2 regions of the Amycolatopsis sp. CA-161197 genome follow, and region 2 is predicted to be linked to the other one. Evidence: predicted binding sites of a transcription regulator. Region 2 holds the regulator's gene; the other holds the start of a gene.
What was found. Region 2 encodes HspR, which represses chaperone genes until heat shock. Its sites were predicted from a motif close to ANNTTGAGTNNNNNNNACTCAANNT; they were not measured.
Positions count from the first base shown of each region.

Region 1: lon (endopeptidase La) is a predicted target of HspR. The motif match lies at 1,695-1,719, and genes of this name have one in related genera.

Region 1 is NZ_CP192059.1:749,012-752,418, forward strand. It holds gene lon (endopeptidase La) at 1-1,680, opposite strand, end outside; partial or broken gene ACQPXB_RS03710 (SAM-dependent methyltransferase) at 1,805-2,658, opposite strand; gene ACQPXB_RS03715 (SAM-dependent methyltransferase) at 2,634-3,407, opposite strand, start outside.
Region 2 is NZ_CP192059.1:10,273,774-10,277,180, reverse strand. It holds gene grpE (nucleotide exchange factor GrpE) at 1-558, shown strand, start outside; gene dnaJ (molecular chaperone DnaJ) at 592-1,770, shown strand; gene ACQPXB_RS48685 (heat shock protein transcriptional repressor HspR) at 1,776-2,210, shown strand; gene ACQPXB_RS48680 (dienelactone hydrolase family protein) at 2,715-3,407, opposite strand, start outside.

The sequences.
Region 1 (3,407 bases), 970 kb from region 2:
CTTGGCGATCGTCCGGTTCGCGTCGCGCACGCCCGCCTCGCGGGTGTACTCGGCGGCGATCCGGCTGAACGCCGCGTCGGTGATCACCACGTCGCCGGTCGCGAGGCCGGCGCGCTCCAGCTCGCGCGGGAGCAGGTGGTCACGGGCGATCGTCACCTTCTCGTGCTCGGTGTAGCCGTCGAGGGTGACGAGCTCCATGCGGTCGAGCAGCGGGCCGGGGATGGTCTCCAGCGCGTTGGCGGTCGCGAGGAACACGACGTCGGACAGGTCGAGCTCCACCTCGAGGTAGTGGTCGCGGAACGTGTGGTTCTGCTCCGGGTCCAGCACCTCAAGCAGGGCGGCCGTCGGGTCGCCGCGGTAGTCGGCGCCGACCTTGTCGATCTCGTCGAGCAGCACGACCGGGTTCATCGAGCCGGCCTCCTTGATGGCCCGCACGATGCGGCCCGGCAGCGCGCCGACGTACGTACGACGGTGCCCGCGGATCTCCGCCTCGTCCCGGATGCCACCGAGGGCGACGCGCACGAACTTGCGTCCCATGGCCTTCGCCACGGACTCACCCAGCGACGTCTTGCCGACACCGGGAGGGCCCGCGAGGGCGAGCACGGCACCCGAACGGCGTCCACCGACCGGGCCGAGCCCCGACTCCGCGCGACGCTTGCGCACGGCCAAGTACTCGATGATGCGTTCCTTGACGTCGTCGAGGCCCGCGTGGTCCGCGTCGAGCACGGCGCGCGCGGCGGCGATGTCGTACACGTCCTCGGTGCGCTCGTTCCACGGCAGTTCGAGGACAGTGTCGAGCCAGGTGCGGATCCAGCCGCCCTCGGGCGACTGCTCGGAGGTGCGCTCCAGCTTGTCGACCTCGGCCAGCGCGGCCTTCTTCACGTTGTCGGGCAGGTCGGAGGCCTCGACGCGGGCGCGGTAGTCGTCGTCCTTGTCACTGCCGTCGAGCTCACCGAGCTCCTTGCGGATCGCCTCGAGCTGGCGGCGCAGCAGGAATTCCTTCTGCTGCTTGTCCATGCCCTCCTGGACGTCCTTGCGGATGGTGTCGGTCACCTCGAGCTCGGCGAGGTACTCCTTGCTCCACTCCATGGCCTTCTCGAGCCGCTTGCTCACGTCGAGCGTGGTGAGCAGCTCGATCTTCTGCTCCGTGGCCAGGTACGGCGCGTTGCCCGACAGGTCGGCCACCGCGGACGGCTCCTCGACCTGCTGGACGGCGTCGATCATCTGCCAACCACCGCGCTGCTGGAGCAGCGAGATGACCACGGCCTTGTACTCGGACGCGAGCTGCGCCGAACGGTCGTCGGTGAACTCGGTGGCCTCGTCGGCGTGGACCCAGCGCGCGGCGCCGGGACCGTCCGCGATGCGGCCCACCACGGCGCGGCCGGTGCCGCGCAGCAGAACGGCGGCCTTGCCGCCGGGAACCCGGCCGATGCGCTCGACGGTGGCGACCGTGCCGATCTCGGCGTACTCGCCGTGGATGCGGGGGACGATCAGCACTTCGGCCTTGGTGGCCGCGCCGGAGCGGATGCCGGGGAACGACGCCGTCGCGGGCGTCTTGGCCTGAGCGGACTCCACTGCGCCCCGGGTCTCGGCGTCGGTGAGGTCGAGCGGGACCACCATGCCCGGCAGCACGACGTCGTCATCGAGCGGGAGAACGGGCAGGAGGCGGGGATCTGACATGTGCACTCCTCGATTAGTTGAGTCTGCCTTGCTCAACTATCCGTGGGGCAGGTTTGTTTCCCGGGGAGTGTTCGCTGGCAGCGATCAGCTGTTTTCGCAGGTCAGAGGCACGTGGGCCCCGTCGCGGCTTCTCCGCGACCCCGCACCAGGCGAACGGCCGGGTCTCCGCCTCCAGCGCTGACACCGGCTGGTCGGGGCGCCAGTCCGGCAGCGCGGACAGGCCCGGCTCCAGCAGGGGCCAGCCGCCGAACCACGGCAGGATCTCGGCATCCGAGCGCAGGTAGGCGGGGTTGGAGGTGTCGCGGTAGGCGTCGATGAAGGCCTTCACCTCGGCCGCGCGCTCGGGTGGCGCGTCGTCGCGGCAGGTGCCGTGGGTCACGGCCAGCCAGGAGCCGGGGGCGAGCTTCGCGCGGTAGGTCGCCATGAGCCCGTCGGGGTCGTCGTCGGGCCGATGAAGTGCAGCACGGTGATCATCAGCAGGCACACGGGCTCGGACCAGTCCACGAGCCGCCGCGTGGTCTCGTCGGCGAACAGCGCCACGGGGTCGCGGATGTCGCGCTGCACGAGGCCGGCCCAGTCGCCCGCGTGCTCGCGTTCGAGGATCACGCGTGAGTGCGCGGCGGCCACCGGCTCGTAGTCCACGTACACCACGGACGCGCGCTCGTTCTCAGGCAGCCGCTCGCGCACGATCTCGTGGACGTTCCCCGCCGTCGGCACCCCCGAGCCGAGGTCCACGAACTGCCGGATCCCGGCGTCGAGCGCGGCGCGCACCACGCGGTTCATGAACGCCCGGTTCTGCCGCGAGATGGGCCGGATCAGCGGCCACACCTTCTCCACGCGCCGGCCGAACTCGCGGTCGACGGCCCAGTTCTGCGAACCACCGAGGTACCAGTCGTAGACGCGCGCGGCCGACGGCTTCTCGATGTCCACCCCGGCCGGCGCGTCCGGCGCGGTCACGGCTTCTCCGCGACCCCGCACCACGCGAACGGTCTGGCTTCGGCCTCCACCGCGTTCAGCTCACGCTCCGGCCGCCAGTCCGGCAGGTGCACGATGCCCGGCTCCAGCAACGGCCACCCGCCGAAGAACGGCACGATGTCGTCGCGGTCACGCATCCAGACGGGGTTGCTGGTCTTGCGGTACTGCTCCACGAACCAGCGCAGGCCTTCGAGCGCAGGCCCGTCGCCGTCGCCCTCGCTCATCTGCGAGATCGACAGCCAGCTGCCCGGCGCGAGCGCGTCGCGGTAGGCCTTGACGAGGCCCTCGGGGTCGTCGTCCGGGCCGACGAAGTGCAGCACCGCCATCATCAGCAGGCACACCGGCCGGGAGAAGTCGATGAACTCCCGCGTGATCGGCGAGCGCAGCACGGCGTTCGGGTCGCGCAGGTCGGCCTGCAGGATGCCCGCCCAGTCGGTGGCGGCCTCTTCCTCGAGGATCAACGTCGCGTGGGCCACGGCCACGGGCTCGTAGTCCACGTACAACACGGTCGCGCGGTCGTCGTCGTCCAGCTCGGCCTCGATGACCTCGTGGACGTTGCCGGCCGTCGGCACCCCGGAGCCGAGGTCGATGAACTGCCGGATCCCGGCCTTGAGCGCGGCGCGCACCGCGCGGTTCATGAACTCGCGGTTCTGCTTCGCGCCTGGCCGCACCAGCGGCCACTGCTGCTCCACGCGCCGGCCGAACTCGCGGTCGACGGCCCAGTTCTGCGTGCCGCCGAGGTACCAGTCGTA
Region 2 (3,407 bases):
GCGCAGCACGCGGGCCCCTCGCTCGGCGACTCGGTGGACGACGCGGTCACGGTCGCGTCCGACGTCGAGAAGCAGCTGGCCGAGCGCACGGCCGACCTGCAGCGCCTGCAGGCGGAGTACGCCAACTACCGCAAGCGCGTGGACCGCGACCGCGAGTCTGTGGTGCTGGGCGCGAAGGCGTCGGTGGTCGGTGACCTGCTGCCCCTGCTCGACGACCTCGAGCGGGCCGAGCAGCACGGTGACCTCACCGGTGCGTTCAAGGCGGTCGGCGACAAGCTGGTGAGCGGCTTGCAACGAGCCGGTCTCGAGTCGTTCGGCGCGGAGGGCGAGCCCTTCGACCCGAGCGTGCACGAGGCCGTGCAGCACAACACCTCGCCGGACGTGGCGGGTCCGACGGTCACCGTGGTCATGCGCCGCGGTTACCGCTTCGGCGACCGGGTCCTGCGGGCGGCGCTGGTCGGGGTCACCGACCACGAGCCGGCCGCGGCACCGGTCGACCCGCCCGTCGGCGGCGAGCTGCCGCTGGACGGGTCGATCGATGAGCCGAACCAGCAGTAACAACCGTTTCGTAGCGAAAGGAGGAGGCACCCGATGAGTGCTCGGGAGTGGATGGGCAAGGACTTCTACAAAGAGCTGGGTGTCTCCTCCGACGCCACTGCGGACGAGATCAAGAAGGCCTACCGCAAGCTGGCCAAGGAGAACCACCCGGACGCCAACGCGGGCAACACCGCGGCCGAGAACAAGTTCAAGGCCGTGTCCGAGGCCTACGGCGTGCTGTCCGACGCGGCGAAGCGCAAGGAGTACGACGAGGCCCAGCGCCTCTTCGGCTCCGGCGGCTTCGGCGGCGGGTTCCCGGGCGGCGCCGGCGGCGCGGGCGGCTTCGACATGGGCGACATCTTCGGCCAGGCCGGCGCTGCCCAGCAGGGCGGCTTCGGTGGGCTCGGCGACATCCTGGGCGGCATCTTCGGCCGTCAGGGCCGGGCCGGCGGGGCCGCGTCGGCCAACCGGCCGCAGCGTGGCGCCGACGTCGAGACCGACGTGCGGATCGACTTCACCGAGGCGGTCAAGGGCGCGACCCTGCCGCTGCGGCTGTCGAGCCCCGCGACGTGTTCGACGTGTGGTGGCAACGGTGCGAAGCCGGGCACGTCGCCGCGCCAGTGTCCGACGTGTGGCGGTTCGGGTCTCGTCAGCCGCAGCCAGGGTGCGTTCGCGTTCTCCGAGCCGTGCCGCGACTGCCGCGGCCGCGGCCAGATCATCGACGACCCATGCCCCGAGTGCGGCGGCGAGGGCATCAGCACCCGCACCCGCACGCTGACCGTGCGCATCCCGCCGGGCGTCGACGACGACCAGCGGATCCGCCTGGCGGGCCAGGGCGAACCCGGCCGCGGTGGCGCGCAGGCCGGTGACCTGTACGTCCGCGTGCACGTGGCACCGCACAAGCTGTTCGGGCGCAAGGACCTCGACCTGACGCTGACCGTGCCGGTCGACTTCACCGAGCTCGCGCTGGGCACCACGATCACGGTGCCGACTCTCGAGGGCAAGGTGTCGCTGAAGGTGCCCGCGGGTACCGCGAGTGGCCGAGTGTTGCGCGTGCGCGGAAAGGGAATTCAGAAGCGGGACGGTTCGCAGGGTGACTTGCTCGTGACCCTGCAGGCTGCGGTCCCCGCCAAACTGGACGACAAGGCGCGCGAGGCCCTCGAGGCCTACGCGGAGGCGATGAAGGGCCACGACCCGCGGCCTGAGGTGACCGAGATGCTCGAAGGCAGGTGAGGGTGATGTTCGGCGGTATCCCGGGACTCCCGCACGGCGCGGACGAGGACACCCCCGTGTTCGTGATCTCCGTGGCAGCCCAGCTCTCGGGCCTCCACGCGCAAACCCTGCGCTCCTACGACCGCCAGGGCCTGGTCTCCCCGGGCCGGACCTCCGGCGGCGGCCGGAGGTACTCGATGCGCGACATCGCCCTGCTGCGCGAGGTCCAGCGCCTCTCGCAGGAGGACGGCGTCAACCTGGCGGGCGTGAAGCGGATCATCGAGCTGGAAAACCAGGTCGACGCCCTGCGCGCCCGGGTCCACGAGCTGACCGAGGAGCTGGCGTCCGCCTACGCCGCCGCCGAACAAGCCGCCGCGGCGGTGCACGCTTCGTACCGCAAGGACCTGGTGCCGACGCGGCAGCAGACGTCCTTGGTGGTGTGGAAGCCCAAGCGCCGCTGAGGTTTTCGTGGGACAGCCCCTTTGCCACCGGGTCGGTGGTGGAGGGGCTGTTTCGCGTTTGAGGTGCGGTGGTCCTCGCGCGCGGGTGCGTGTGCCGGTAGCGACCGGTCCGCTCGCGCGCGGTCCGTGACTGGTCCCTTCGCGCCCCGGTTAGTTCCGCGACCGGTCACTTCGCGCCACGGCACCTACGTGACTGGACCTTTCGCACCGCACGGCTCGGCACGAGCGGTCCGTTCGCGCGGCGGTGCAGGCGGTCCCGCCGCGTCCTGTCTGCGGCGCGAGTGGTCCCATCGCTACGGGTTGCGGACGCGAGGGGACCGGTGGCGCCGCCAAACGTGCGCGACTGGTCCCTTCGTGCCGTGCGCATGCGAGCTGGCCCTGCTGAAGAGCGCGACTGGACCGTTGGCGCTGCGCGTGTCTGCGTGAGGGGACCTTTCGTGCAGCAGCGCAGCAATGCAGCAATGCAGCAATGCAGCAGAGAACCGGCGAACCACCCAGACCGCGTCAGCCTTCCGAACCGTCCGACGGCTTCTTCAGGTACTCCCCGAAGAACGTCATCACCCGCTGCCACGCGTCGCGGTCCGAAGGTTCGTGGTAGCCGAACCCCACCACCTTCGCCAAGGCCTGCACCGGCGCCGGGCCCATTTTGTTCGCGAAGCTGTGCCCCGCGTCGGGGTATTCCTTCACGTCGTGGGGCACGTTGCGTTCCGTCAGGGCAGCCGAGAGCTTCGCCGCGGCGCCGCGCAGGGAGGGGTCGCGGCGGCCGAAGCTGGCGACCACGGGGCAGGCTTCGTCCAGGACGGACAAGTCGCGGGGCAGCTGGCCGTAGTACGGGGCCGAGACGTCGAACGAGCGCGAAGCCGCCACGAGCGCGAAGCCGCCGCCCATGCAGTAGCCGGCGATGCCGATCTTGCCGCTGCAGTCCTCACGCGCGGACAGCAGGACCCGCGAAGCCTCGATGTCGTCGAAGGCGCGGCCGCTGCGCGCGAACATGTCCTTGAACACCTGCCGCACGCAGCGGAACAGACCGCCGCGCGAGTAGAGGTCGGGGCTGAGCGCCAGGTACCCCTCGGAGGCGAACCGGTCGGTGATCTCGCGCGCGTCCTTGGACAGGCCGATGGCGTCGTGGATGATCACGCCGGCCGGGAAGGGGCCTGGACCAGCGGGGACTGCGAGGTAGCCGTCGATGTCGCCCGC